DNA from 3 places in the Devosia sp. 919 genome. Region 3 is predicted to be linked to each of the others. Evidence: predicted binding sites of a transcription regulator. Region 3 holds the regulator's gene; each other region holds the start of a gene.
The links. Region 3 encodes PhoB, which activates phosphate uptake and scavenging genes when phosphate is short. Its sites were predicted from a motif close to TGTCATNNANCTGTCAT; they were not measured.
Positions count from the first base shown of each region.

Region 1 (4,724 bases), 200 kb from region 3:
GCGCGACGGCCAGGGGTTTGTGGATCTGATGGCCGCGGCGATCGAGCAGCGAATGCGCTAGCGCGCCTCCCCCGGGAGACGCGCATTGCCGACATCGCCATGATCTCCTGCCCCTACGAGGCTCGCTATGCCTATTCGCATTCCCGACAATCTACCCGCCCGCAAGACGCTCGAAGACGAGGGCGTCAACGTCATGGATTCCTCACGCGCCGCGCGCCAGGATATCCGACCGCTCGAAATCGGCCTCCTCAACCTGATGCCCAACAAGGAGCGCACCGAAACCCAGTTCACCCGGCTGATCGGCTCGACCCCGCTCCAAGTCAACCTGTCGCTGGTGCGGATCACCGATCACCGCTCCAAGAACACCTCCGAAGAATATCTCAATAGCTTCTACCAGACCTGGGAAGAGGTGCGCGAACGCAAGTTCGACGGCTTCATCGTCACGGGGGCGCCGATCGCCAATATCCCGTTCGAAGAGGTGCGTTATTGGCGTGAGATGGTCGAGATCATGAACTGGACGCAGACCAACGTCCACCACACCATGTTCATCTGCTGGGGCGCGCAGGCGGCGCTGCACCATTTCCATGGCGCCCGGCGCTATCGCATGGACAGCAAGGCATTCGGCGTGTTCCGGCACCGGGTGGTCAACCCGCGCTCGCCGTTCCTGCGCGGCTTCTCCGATAGTCCGATGATCCCGGTGTCGCGCTACAATGACATCGATCGCACCACCCTTGGCAGCAATCTCGAGATCCTGATCGACAATCGCGAGATCGGGGTCAGCATGCTGGGCGACCGGCAGCACCGCGCGGTCTATTTCCTCAATCATCTGGAATACGACAACCGCTCGCTGGCCGACGAGTTCGAGCGCGACCGCAAGGCCGGCCTCGACACCCCGCCTCCGGCCAACTTGTTCCCTAACGGCGACACATCTGCCGAACCCGAAAACCGTTGGCGCAGTCACGCCCATCTGTTGTTCCAGAACTGGATCAACGAGATTTACCAGACTACCCCATATGATCTCAGCAACATCGGCACGCCGGAGGACTAAATAAGTGCGGGGAAGGCTAAGGCGCCTTCCCCGCACTTAGCCTATACGGCGATCTTGCCGCCACCCTGCTTGGTGATCACCACCACAGATGGGCGCACGGGCATGGCGTCTTCAAAGTCCGGCCAGCGCGTGGACAGATCCTCGTAGTACGAGACGCGGCCAAAGCCCTCCCAGTCCTCACCACCATCTGCGGGGTGCTGTACGGCGACAAAGGCGGTTTCGTCATCCGGGGTGAACAATGGCCCGCACATCTCGGCGCCTACCGGGACGCGGAAGAACAGCTTGGAGGTCGCCCGTGCATCGCCTTCGGTGTCTACGGCCCACAAGCCGTCGGTGCGACCGGTGTCCGACGGATTATTGCCGTCGGTGGAAACCCAGAGGCGCCCCGCAGCATCGACCGCACAGTTGTCGGGCATGCCAAACCAGCCATTTGCCGTGGTCGCAGTCGAGAATGTAGCGCCAACTTCGGCGACTGAGGGGTCGCCGCACTTGAGCATGACATCCCAGGTCCCGGTAGTCGCCGCAAAGTCGCCGTCTGTCTCGCCAATCTCGATGATGTGGCCGAAAGCGTTCTTGGCTCGCGGATTGGCGGCGTCTTCCTGTCCAGCCTCACGCCTCGTGTTGTTGGTCAACATCACGTACACTTTGCCATTGATGCCATTGGGCTGAATGTCCTCAGGACGATCCATCTTGGTAGCCCCGAGCAGATCGGCAGCAAGCCGCGTTGCGATCACCACATCCGCTTGGCTGGCAAAGCCATTCTCGGGCGTGAGGGGGCCTTCGCCCTGCACGAGCGGCATCCAGACCAGAGTGCCATCTTCAGCGAACTTGGCGACATAAAGCGTGCCCTCGTTGAGCAGGTCCATATTTGCCGTTCGGTCATCCGGATTGAATTTTCCAGCGGTTACGAACTTGTAAACGTAGTCGAAGCGCTCGTCGTCGCCGAGGTAAAACACTACCCGGCCATCCCTGGCTATGATGGACTCTGCACCCTCGTGCTTGAAGCGGCCCAGCGCGGTACGCTTCTTGGGAATGGAGCTGGGATCCATGACGTCGACTTCAACAACATAGCCAAAGCGATTGGGCTCGTTGGGCTCCTTGGACAGATCGAACCGGTCATAATAGTTGGCCCACTCATAAGAGCCTTCGGGGATGCCGAGGCGCTTGTAGTTCGCCGCTTCCGGGTGGTCGGGAGCGAGTTCTCCGGCAAAGTAGCCGTGGATGTTCTCCTCGGCCATGATGTAGGTGCCCCAGGGGGTTACGCCGCCGGCACAGTTGTTGATGGTGCCAAAGACTTTAGTGCCTGTGGGGTCCGCATTGGTCTTGAGGCGATCGTGGCCAGCGGCGGGACCAGTGACTTCCATTTCCGTGTTGACGGTGATGCGACGATTGAGTGCTCCGTCCTTAACCACGGCCCACTTGCCATCCGTTTTGCGGATTTCCACCACTGTGCCGCCATGCGCCATCAGCTCGATGTCGACCTGATCCTTCGTGAGCGGCTTGGTCGTGATCTCGCCCTCCACGATTTCCACGATGCCGGGAAACATCAAGTGCGGGTTGGTGTACTCGTGATTGACCACAAGCAAACCGTGCTCGGATGAGTCGTCGAATGGGATATAACCGACATAGTCGTTGTTGTAGCCGAATTGGTGGCTCTGAGCGTCCGCCGTCTGGGCGGCGGGATTGAACTCGGGCGCGTCCGCGAACAAGGCGTCGCCCCAGCGCAGCAGAATATCGGCGTCGTAGCCCTCGGCTACGTGGTGTGTCTCGTCGATACCAGCTTCAACCTCGGTGAAGTTGAATGCTGACCCTCCCGCGGCCTTCGCCTTCCCCGCCGTCATCAAGGCAAGGGGGCTGATGGTTGCGGCAATAGCGGACACCGCCAGCGAGCCCTGCAGGAAGCCACGACGCGAGAAACGGGCGCTGATCAACTCCCCCATAGTGGGGTTGGTTGTCGGGTTGCGTGGCGCTGTGTCGACGGCCTCAAGCTGCGAAGTTCGGAAAGGGGATTGATCGTTCATGGATGAGCTCCTCAACAAGCCTGGAACGCGGATAGATTTGAACCATTCCAAGCTGTAAGCAGCCATCCTGAAAGTTGCGCGACGGCCGAACGACAGTTCGGTGACAGCTGCGGCTCGCCAGGTGATCTGCCCAGCGGCTTGAACGGGCCGCACAACACCCTATGTTCGCAGCCGAACCGGAGAACAGCCGCGTGGCAGGATCGCCCACTACCCTTGTCGACGAACTGGGCATCGCTCTCGCCAATCTGGCCGATTCCGCGACGGGGGCCTTCACTCCAACGCTGCGGCTGGGGGTGACAGGCCTCAGCCGCGCCGGCAAGACCATCTTCATCACCGCCCTCGTGCATAACCTCCTCACCGGCGGGCGCCTTCCCGGTTTTGCGGTTATGGCCGAGGGGCGCTTCATCGGTGCTCGGCTGGCCGAATATCCTGAAGCCACCATCCCGCGCTTTGCCTATGAGCAGCATCTGGAATCCCTCACCAGCCGCGAACCTTTCTGGCCCGAAGGGACCCGGCGTATTTCGCAACTGCGGCTAGTGCTGAAATACCAGTCGGCCGGCTGGCTGTCGGGAATGCGAGGCGCGCGCACGCTCAACCTCGACATTGTCGATTACCCCGGCGAGTGGCTGCTGGACCTGCCGCTGCTGGCGCTCAGCTTTGAGGACTGGAGCCGGGAAGCGCTCGAGCGCGCACAGCGGCCTGTTTCGCTCCGCCAGGCCGGCCCGTTCCTGGAACTACTGGCCGCCACTGACCCTATGTCGGCGGCTAACGACCTGGAGGCCGAACGGCTGGCCGCCGCCTTCACTGAGTATCTGCGCCGCAGCCGCGAGGACGATGCGCTATCGACCTTGCCGCCAGGCCGGTTCCTGCTGCCCGGCGACCTCGAAGGCTCGCCCGCCCTGACCTTTGCGCCGCTACCGCTGACTGCTGGGGCGCGCAGCTCGAGCCTTTATGCCATGCTGGCGGGCCGCTATGAGGCCTATAAGGACCAGGTGGTACGCCCGTTCTTTCGCGAGCACTTTGCCCGGCTCGATCGCCAGATCGTCCTCGTCGACACCTTGCGCGCCCTCAATGCGGGACCCGCTGCCGTTGCCGATCTCGAGACGGCACTGACGGCTGTGCTTTCCTGCTTCCGGCAGGGCGAAACCAACCCGCTGCTGCGTCCCTTTACCCGCAAGATCGATCGCATCCTGTTTGCAGCCACCAAAGCCGATCACGTCCATCACACCAGCCACGATCGGCTCGAAGCCATCCTCAACCGCCTGGTCGCCGATGCCAGCAAGCGGGCGCGCTTTGCCGGGGCGCAATCGCGCTCGATTGCCCTCGCAGCCATCCGCGCCACCCGCGAAGGCACGATAACCGAAGGCGGTGAAACCCTGCCGACCATCATCGGCACCCCCATGGCCGGCGAGGAGCTCGATGGCACCCGCTATGATGGCATGACCGAGATCGCGCTGTTCCCGGGCGATCTGCCCGCCCGTCCGGATTCCCTCTTTGCCGATGGCGGGCCGGTGTCACTGAACTTCCTGCGCTTCACCCCGCCGCGCAACCTCGAGCATAATTCCAGCGGCGACGTGGTGCTCCCCCATATCCGGTTCGACCGGGCTCTCGACTTCCTGCTGGGAGACCGTCTGGCATGAAACGCCCGGTCGCTT
Region 1 covers NZ_JABAOL010000001.1:2,663,794-2,668,517, forward strand. The annotation lists gene HRQ64_RS12990 (ATPase) at 1-61, shown strand, start outside; gene metA (homoserine O-succinyltransferase) at 128-1,048, shown strand; gene HRQ64_RS13000 (PhoX family phosphatase) at 1,090-3,069, opposite strand; gene HRQ64_RS13005 (YcjX family protein) at 3,261-4,709, shown strand; gene HRQ64_RS13010 (TIGR01620 family protein) at 4,706-4,724, shown strand, end outside.
Region 1: HRQ64_RS13000 (PhoX family phosphatase) is a predicted target of PhoB. The motif match lies at 3,159-3,175, and genes of this name have one in related genera.

Region 2 (4,724 bases), 870 kb from region 3:
GCCATTGGCAAAGATCACCTGATGCTCGGCCAATTCGATGTTGAACAGCTCGAGTGTGGGGGAATGATCCCAGGGCTCTTCCGTAATGGTGGTGCCGTTGATGAGTTGATAGGCGGGGATCAGCACGCCGTCGAGAAAGAGGCTGTGTTCGCGCGAGACCAGCAGGTCGCGACTGGGGACATTTCGGGCCATGGCCGAGCGGCGGATGCGAACCGGCCGCATCGTGAGCGACCAGCCGGCGGCGGGACGATGGCGCAGGCTGCGCCCGATCCATTTGACGGGCTGAGTGCCGGAAGCGGTTTGCACGAGATCGCCGATCCGCAGGGTTTCGACGGCAACAGTGCCCTTGGCGGTCCCGATGCGCGTGCCGGGCAGGAAGCAGGAGACGGCGTCAGTGTCGGCGGCCCCACCGCCAATCACGGAGCGGGACCGGGCGCTGCGCCGGTGCCCGCCCGACCCGCAAGCTGCGAGCGAGCCGGCCAGGAGCGTAGCGGTGAAAGTGCGGGTTGCCTTGGCGAGAAACTCACGTCTGCCGATGCCAGGAAGATCCATGCTGCTGCCTACTCTCGTAACTACAGAACACTGTATAGAGGTGCAGAATCACGCACAGTTAAACATTGGAGTAAGCTGGACTTTCCCGTACTTACTATAGCTTAGTTCACCGCCCGCCGAGCTCTTGCAGCAGCGTCACGAATTGAGCGCCGGCAACGGAAAGCTCACCCGAATTGTCAATGACGACGGCGTTGGCGGGCACGGTGTTGCACTCGATGCGGCGCGCGAGGCGTCGCTCCACCGAGGCCGGTGATTCCCGGCCGCGGCGCAGGAGCCGCTCGGCGATCACCGGGCGATCAGCCACCACGGAGACGACCACCGCGGTGGGATAGCGCTGCAGCAGCGCTGGCAACACGCCGCGGGAGAGATTGGCGACGACGACCCGGCCACTGGCGAGTTCATGTTCCAGCGCGACCGGAAGACCGTAGCGCAGGCCGTGGGCAGCCCAGCTAAGCGCGAAATCGCCGCGGGCTTCGGCGGCCATGAAACCTTCGGGATCAAGCGTGTCGTGATCCTCGGCATTGCCATCGGCGCTGCGGGTAACGACCCGGCGCACGAAACAGATCTTATCGCCCAGCCGATCGCGGGCGAAGCGGATCAGACTGTCCTTGCCGACGCCACTGGGGCCAACAACGGCGACGAAGGTGCCGGTCATACCACCCGGCGACCTTGGCGCCACACGGTCAGGACGATCGGGATGCCGTCTTCGATGCGCAGATGCACCAGGTCGGCGCGCTTGCCGACGGCGATCTCGCCACGGTCATCAAAGCCGATGGCGGCGGCCGGACGCTTGGTGACCAGTTGCACAGCCTTGGGCAAGCTCACCCCTTCGGGGCCGTCGGCGAGGGCAAAGGCGGCCTGCAACATGCTGAAAGGGATGTAGTCCGAGGAGATGATGTCGAGCAGGTCGGCGGCGGCCAGCGCGCGGGCCGAGACATTGCCTGAGTGGGAGCTACCGCGCACCACATTGGGCCCGCCCATCAGGATCGCCATGCCCGCCTCACGGGAGGCGCGCGCCGCATCCAGCGTGGTGGGAAATTCGGCAATATGGGTGCCGAGCGTCACTGCTTCTTCCACATGGTCTGAGGTCGCGTCGTCGTGGCTGGCCAGCACGATGGCGCGGCTTTGGCACAGATCGGCAATGGCGCGGCGGTGGCGGCCGGCAAAGGTTTGCGATTCGATGTTGCGCCGCGTGGTGAACTCCTCGAGCGCGGCGTCGCTGAGCTTGAGCTTGCCCTGGTAATAGGACTTATAAACCTCTTCCTTGACGAACTGGCGCTGGCCCGGCGCGTGGTCCATCAACGATGCCAAGCGCACCTGGGGATCGTCCATCACCTGCAAAAAGCTCTCAAGGCAATCGGGTGCGGAAACCTCGCAGCGCAGATGGACGTGATGTTCGGCGCGCAGGCGCCCTGCCCGCGTCCCCGCCGCAATCGCCCCGGCCAGAATGCGCGACTCATCCAGGCCGACATCGGCGTGCTCGTCGGTGCCAACGCGAATGGCATCAAGCACGGTGGTGATACCCGAAGCGGCGATCTGGGCATCATGGGCCTGCACTGCCGCGACAGGGTTCCAACGCACGCGGGGACGCGGGGCGTAATGGGTTTCGAGATGGTCGGTATGGAGTTCCACGAGACCGGGGATCAGGTAGTCCCCCTCCAGATCCGTGCCGGATGCACTTATGGTGCCGATCTCGGCGATATGCCCGTCCACAACACGAAGGGAACCCTGGATCACCTCATCGGCCAGCACCATACGTGCATTGTTGAGAACAAGGTCTGCCGGGAAGGCTGTGGTCATGGAAAGGTCCGCAGTGAAAAGCCGGAAGAAGGCCGGAATAATATGATGGTAGTTGGGCCGCCGGCATGTCGCCAGCCTTTAAAGCGCCAGCCGCTTCCCGGGGCCTAACTGGCCCGGTTTGGCGCGGCGGACATGCGGCCTTGCTTTGAACACCATTGACTGTCATACAAGGGTTACACGTTTACAGCCAATCGTCGGCTGCCTGATCTTCCGGTTCTCCGGGCCCTGGCTCCCTTCTCTTTCTTGCGAACGTTATCACCCTTGCGCATGTCGCCCAAGGGAGCGCTCGCTTGCATGTGCTTCGGGCTTTCAAAGGACTTCATCATGGCAACCATCAATGGTACCGTAAAATTCTTCAACACCACCAAGGGCTTCGGCTTTATTTCGCCTGAAGATGGCAGCAAGGACGCTTTCGTCCACATCTCGGCAGTAGAGCGTTCGGGCCTGCAGGGCCTGTATGAAAACGACAAGGTTTCCTACGAACTGGAAACCGGTCGTGACGGCAAGGTTTCGGCAGCCAATCTGTCGCTGCTGAGCTAAGCCCAAGACTTTAGCACCGGGGTGCGCCGCCTGGCACATCCCGGTGTTTGTTTTGTTCCAGGCGGGAGTGCTCTTGTGTCGGCTAACTTGAAAAGTATCGCAGTGCCAATGAAGCGCAGCCGGGGTTCCGCAGCTGCTGCCCCTGTGCCTGCGGTGACTGATAATGTTGCGCCGATGGCCCGTAGCATCCCTGCCCCCGTTGCCCGCCAGGTCAACCATCTCTACAGCACCGGCGATCGGCTGATGCTGCTGAGCAATGTGCGCGCAGGCAAGGCGGCGACGCCATGCGTCGTGCTGCGCCTGCTGCCGTTTGAAGGCCGCGAATTTCAGTACCGCGTCCACGATGATTCCGACGGTCGCGAGCGCGTCGTCGCCGAGGCTGATCTGCAGGGGCTTTAAGCCCGGGCCTGCAGAGGGCTCCGCCCCGATAACATCCAGTGCCGTGCTGTTCAGCGCCTTGCAGGCTTCTGCGGGGCGCTTTTGCCGTTGGAGCGCCGGTCCGGGCCAGCGCTAAACCGCGCCGGCCGTGCCTGGTGCCTGCAAGAGGCTGCGGGTGTGGGGATCGGAAAGGGCGGCATTGAGTGCCTCGGCCAGCAGCCGGGCATTGAGCGACATCGCTGCCGTCATCCCAAAGCGCTGCTCGAGCCGCGACACTGCTTGCGCCGTCACCGAATCGGCTGATGCGGGTTGCTCGTCGAGAATGGTCTGCATGGTGTGGGGTAGCAGGTGCATCGTATCGGCCCCGGTGCGTTGCCTCGGCACAGTGCGCTTTTGGCGGTTCGGCGTCACCCGCAAGAGTTGCGAAACCATAAGTTGCCCACAGGAAAGCCCAAGCTGGGCAAAGCACCCGCGGCGGCGAGCACCGCTTCGGAGCCCCTTTATTGGTATCACTTTGCGGCTCACGATTGCTTGACCTAAATCATGGGCAGTGGCCGGATTTCACGATAGGAGAATAATCAGGACCTTAGCCGCACAAGCTTGCTTGGCGTGGTGCAAAGACCCGAGCCCGGCACAGGTTAATTCAGCAACTGGCCTGCTCCATCTTCGTTGACGGGCTACACAGGGTGCCTTTGTGATGCAGCGCTTCTTTTTCGACGTCGATGACGGGAGCTTCCACGAAGACTCGGAAGGCACGAACCTGCGCGACGAACAGGCCGCGGAGGATGAGGCTGTGAAGGCGCTGGCCGAGATGGTGCGCGATTTGATTCCCACCTCGCCGCCGGGCAGCATCACCATGTGGGTGCGAGACGAGCACCAGGAGCGACTGCTGGAGCTCTCCATCAGCTTGACGATCAAGCGGCCGGGCCAGGCTTAGCGCCTGCGGGTCTCGTGGAGGTAATAGAGGTAGGCGGGTTCGAACTGCGCGAGGTCGCGCAGGGCGGGCCAATCGAGCACGGTCGCCTTGCCCCCCTCCAGGCTGACCAATCCGCGCTGCTGCAGGGCCTGCAAGCTATGGCTGGCAAGGACAATGCTGGCGCCGATCACATCGGCCACTTCGTCCTGGCTTAGCGGGAAGGGAAAAGGCCCGCCTTCGAGGTCGCCGATCATCTCCCAGCGGACATAAAGCTCGCACAGGATATGGGCGACACGGGCAAGCGTCTGGGTTTGGCCGATCATGGTCATCCAGGCGCGGAAGGTGGCGGCATCGATAAGGGTTTCGCGCCAGAGAAGGTCGCTCAGCGCCGGGCTGGCGTGGATAGCCTGCCCGATGTCCTCGTGGGCGATCAAGGCTACCTGGCAGTCGACCGTTGCCACCAGGTCATGGTCCATCTTCTTGAGATGGTAGCTGTGCAGATCGGGCACATCCCCCGGGATGTGGATGGAAAGGATCT
Region 2 covers NZ_JABAOL010000001.1:1,994,853-1,999,576, reverse strand. The annotation lists gene HRQ64_RS09690 (Hint domain-containing protein) at 1-552, opposite strand, end outside; gene phnN (phosphonate metabolism protein/1,5-bisphosphokinase (PRPP-forming) PhnN) at 659-1,207, opposite strand; gene HRQ64_RS09680 (alpha-D-ribose 1-methylphosphonate 5-triphosphate diphosphatase) at 1,204-2,352, opposite strand; gene HRQ64_RS09675 (cold-shock protein) at 2,677-2,892, shown strand; gene HRQ64_RS09670 (hypothetical protein) at 3,067-3,291, shown strand; gene HRQ64_RS09665 (hypothetical protein) at 3,403-3,624, opposite strand; gene HRQ64_RS09660 (hypothetical protein) at 3,968-4,207, shown strand; gene HRQ64_RS09655 (Crp/Fnr family transcriptional regulator) at 4,204-4,724, opposite strand, start outside.
Region 2: HRQ64_RS09680 (alpha-D-ribose 1-methylphosphonate 5-triphosphate diphosphatase) is a predicted target of PhoB. The motif match lies at 2,513-2,529, and genes of this name have one in related genera.

Region 3 (4,724 bases):
AACCGCAACTTCTTTGAACCGCGGACGGCAGCGGCCATCATGGTGCTGCTCGGCGTCATGATCGTGCTGAACGGCACGGCCATCTATCTGCGCTCGCGCCTCGAAAAGCGCGTCTGATCGACCTCACGCAACAAGGACATCGAAAATGGACATGCTTGCCGGTAAGGTGAAGTTGACCCAACAATCAGTGACTAGCGCCATGAACCCGTCTGCCGCCTTGGATCGTCCTATCCGGATCGAAGCCCGGGACGTAACCGTCCACTACGGCGCCAAGCAGGCTTTGTTCGGCATCTCCATCGACATCCCCGATCGCGCGGTGACCTCGTTTATCGGCCCCTCGGGATGCGGCAAGTCGACTTTCCTGCGCTGCATCAACCGCATGAACGACACCATCGAAGGCGCTCGAGTCGGCGGCACCATCAAGCTCGACGGCGAAGACATCTACGATCCCGCGCTCGACGTGGTGGAACTGCGCGCGCGGATCGGCATGGTGTTCCAAAAGCCCAACCCGTTCCCCAAATCCATCTACGAGAACGTCGCCTACGGACCGCGCATTCACGGCTTAGCGCGCAACAAGTCCGATCTCGACGAGATCGTTGTCTCCTCGCTCCGCAAGGCCGGTCTGTTCGAGGAGGTCAAGGATCGCCTCAACGAGCCCGGCACCGGTCTGTCGGGCGGCCAGCAGCAGCGTCTCTGCATTGCTCGCGCCATCGCGGTCGGCCCCGAGGTCATCCTGATGGACGAGCCCTGCTCGGCCCTTGATCCGATCGCCACCGCAATCATCGAAGAACTTATCGATGAGTTGCGCGAGAACTACACGATCGTGATCGTCACCCACTCCATGCAACAGGCAGCGCGTGTGTCCCAGAAAACCGCGTTCTTCCACCTGGGCAAGCTGATCGAGGAAGGGGTGACCGAAGACATCTTCACCAACCCGGTCCACAAGCAGACGCAAGACTATATCATGGGCCGCATCGGCTGATTTGCCCGGCACCAACGGAGGAAACGCCATGCCCGCCACTAAAGACCACATCGTAACGTCCTACAGCGACGAACTGGTCGCGCTTGCCCAGGCCATCGCGGAAATGGGCGGCATGGTGGAACTCGCCATCGAGAACGGCACCAAGTCGCTGCTCAAGCTTGACCGCGAACTGGCCGACCTCACCATCATCGCCGACCAGCGCATCGACGACATGCAGCGCCGCATCGACGACATGGCGGTGTCAATGATCGCCCGGCGCCAACCCATGGCTTCGGACCTGCGCGCCATCATCACCGCGATCCACGTCGCCCAGGACCTGGAGCGCGTCGGCGACATGGCCAAGCAACTGGCCCGCCGCTCCCTCAAGCTCGAAGGCATGAACCTGCAGCCCACCTTCTATAACGGCGTCAAGAACATGACGGCGCTGGTGCTGGGCCAGATCAAGAACGCACTCGATGCCTATTCGAACCGCGACGCTGCCGCTGCCATCGAGGTTTGCAATCGCGACGACGAGGTCGATGCCATGCACACATCGCTCTTCCGCGAACTCCTGACCTATATGATGGAAGACCCGCGCAACATTACCACCTGCACCCACCTCCTGTTCTGCGCCAAAAGCCTCGAGCGGATCGGCGATCACGCCACCAACATTGCCGAGCGGGCCTACTACCTGCAAACCGGCCGGCAGCTTACGGGCGACGTTCAGGAACTGCACCGCACGCAAATCAAAGCATAGCACGCACCAAGGTTTATTTTGGCGCCACCCTGCCCCTAGGGAAAGGGAGTGCGCAGTTGAACAATCGGGCCAATGAGCCCGACTGGAGGGTAACCCATGCCAGCCACAATTCTTGTTGTCGAAGACGAAGAAGACCTCTCGATCCTCCTGCGCTACAATCTCGAGGCAGAGGGCTTTGCGGTGCTCACGGCCGAAACCGGCAATGATGCGCTTGAGCATATCAAGGACAAGGTTCCCGACTTGATCCTGCTCGATTGGATGCTGCCCGAGATTTCCGGGATCGAGTTGTGCCGGCGTCTCCGTGCCCGCCAGGAAACCGCATTGATCCCCATCATCATGCTGACGGCTCGCGGCGAGGAAGAAGAGCGCATCCGGGGTTTGGCGACCGGCGCCGATGACTACATGGTCAAGCCCTTCTCGGTGCCTGAACTGGTTGCCAGGGTGCGGGCCCTGCTGCGCCGCGCCAGCCCAAATCTCGTCACCGCCTCGCTCAAGCTGGGTGACCTGGAACTCGATCGCACCACTCACCGGGTGCGCCGGGGCAGCCGCGACGTCCATCTTGGCCCTACTGAATACCGCCTGCTGGAATATTTGATGCGCCATCCCGGCCGGGTTTATTCGCGCGAGCAGTTGCTCGACGGCGTTTGGGGCAACGAGGTTTATGTCGATGAACGCACCGTTGATGTGCACATCGGCCGCCTGCGCCGCGCGATCAACCGGGGCCGCGATGCCGATCCGATCCGCACGGTGCGGGGCGCTGGTTATGCCTTTGACGAGCGTTTCGCCCAGCCCGCCTGAGCGATCCTGCTCTCGCCTGTTGATGATTTTGTAACGATCTGCTCAAGCGGTTTGTTAAAAGCCGGCTGCTAACGCTGTTTTCTTGAGGGAACGGCGGGGCAGTGCATGACCACCACGGATCAACGCCTGATCAACGAGCTTGCCAACCAGCCGGCTCCGGGTTCCACGACGTCCGGCGGCGGCATCACCCTGCAGCGCGGCCTCGCCGCTGCCGAGCCGGCGTGGCGCGCTCTTGAGCGCGAGGCGATCTTCACGCCCTACCAGCGCTTCGACTGGATTGCCGAGATTGCCCGCGCCCAGCAGCTCGAAGATGCGGACTTCGTCACCCTACAGATCGAATTCGATGGCAGCCCCGCCGCCCTGCTTCCCTTGCATCTTCACCGCAAGGCCGGCTGCACCTTTGCGGCCATTCCCGGCTCCTCCTTTGGCAACAGCGACTGGATGCCTGTTCGGCGCGATGCTGCGGCGCTTCTTACCCGACCCGTGCTGAACCGGGCCTTTGCCCGGTTGCGAGACGAGGCCGGCGTCGATGTGCTCAGCTTCGAGCACCTGCCTGCCCAATGGCGAGGCATAGACAATCCCCTGCTCAGCTTTCCCCATCAGCCTTCGCCGGACCATTTCTATTATGCCGACATTGCGCCCACCATGCTCGAAACGCTTCCTAAGAAGCGGCGGGTCGATATCCTGCGCGGGCGTCGCCGGCTCGAGGAAACGCTAGGTCCCGTCACTTTGCGCCGCGCCACAACGCTCGAGCACATCGACCAAGTCCATGCGGCCTTCCTTGAGCATCGCTCCGTGCGATTCCGGCAAATGGGCGTGCCAAATGTCTTTGCCGAGCCTCACTTCCGCGCCTTGTTCCGGGATGGGGCCATTGCCGGCGCCAGCGAGGACAAGCCGGCCGTAGCGCTCCATGCGCTTTATGTCGCCGAGGAAATCGTGGCGACGGCGGTAGGCACCTATTCCCCCTGTCATTATTCGCAATACATCAACTCCAACACGGACGGGCCGGCCTCCAAATACAGCCTTGTGGGCCTCCTGATGTTCCTGCTGGTGGAAGATCTTATCGCCGCCGGGATCAGCAGCATCGATATGGGCGTGGGCGATTTCGCCTACAAAACCTCCTGGACCCAGAAGACGCCGATCAACGACGCGGCGATTGCGCTAAGCGCTAAGGGCACTGCCGCCGCCGCCCTCCTTAATGGCAAGCGCGCGCTTAAGCGGCACATCAAGCAGAACGACAAGCTTTGGAGCTTTGCCAAGCAGCTGCGCCAGTGGCGCCAGCCAAAACCCGACTGATCGACCCTATCCTGCAGCCGGACGACGGGCCACAAGGCTCGTGACGATCAGATAGGTCAACACCAGCGCTCCCGCCGTGATCATCACCGCCAGCAGTACCAGCCCGGTCTTGGGCGAAACCGGTGCACTCGACACCACCGGATGCGACACCAGGCGCATATCAGGGAATGCAGCGCCCCCGTCTACCTGAGCCCGCGCCGCTTCCGCCTGCTGCAGGTAACGCTCGAGGACGCTACGTTGCGCCGCCGCATCGCGCTGCAGCGCCGCGAGGGCCACGCTGTCGCGCTCTTCCCCGCCGACGGATTGTTGCAAGATCTGCTGGTCGGCCGCCAGTGCCGCAGCCAGAGCCGCTTCAGTCTCGGCCTGCCGATCCATCTGGTCAGCAATGTGCCGCGCCGCGGTAGCGAGTTGCGCATCGACGTCCGCAATCTGCGCCCGCAATCCCAGAACATTCGGATGGTTGAACGATAAACTGCTGGCTTGCTGCGCCAGCTGTCCCTGCAGACTGGCCCGGAGCTGAATGAGACTTCTGCCCCTTGCATCCGCCGCCAGTTCCGTGCTGCCCACCAGCGAACCTCCTAGCGCCAGGCGCTGCCGCAGCACCGCCGCACGCGCCCTGAAGCTCGAACTGCGCTCCTCAGCCGCAAGCCGTCGCCCCGCCATGTCGCTCAATTGGCTGCCAACCATGCTGCCCTCCGGCAGGTCCCCAATCGTCCCCCGCGCAATGCGGAACTTGGCCACGGCGTCCTCGGCTTGAAACACTCGCTGCCGCAACTCCGGTATCGTGCTCTCAAGCCACGCTAATGCCTGCCGGGCATCGTCGAGCCCCTGCTGCGCCCGCCGGGCGATCGCGGTTTCGGCGATGCTCAGCGCCAATTGGCGTGCCAATTCGGGTGCATGTGCCCGGGTCTT
Region 3 covers NZ_JABAOL010000001.1:2,868,762-2,873,485, forward strand. The annotation lists gene pstA (phosphate ABC transporter permease PstA) at 1-117, shown strand, start outside; gene pstB (phosphate ABC transporter ATP-binding protein PstB) at 200-982, shown strand; gene phoU (phosphate signaling complex protein PhoU) at 1,011-1,718, shown strand; gene phoB (phosphate regulon transcriptional regulator PhoB) at 1,815-2,516, shown strand; gene HRQ64_RS13935 (GNAT family N-acetyltransferase) at 2,622-3,812, shown strand; gene HRQ64_RS13940 (GumC family protein) at 3,819-4,724, opposite strand, start outside.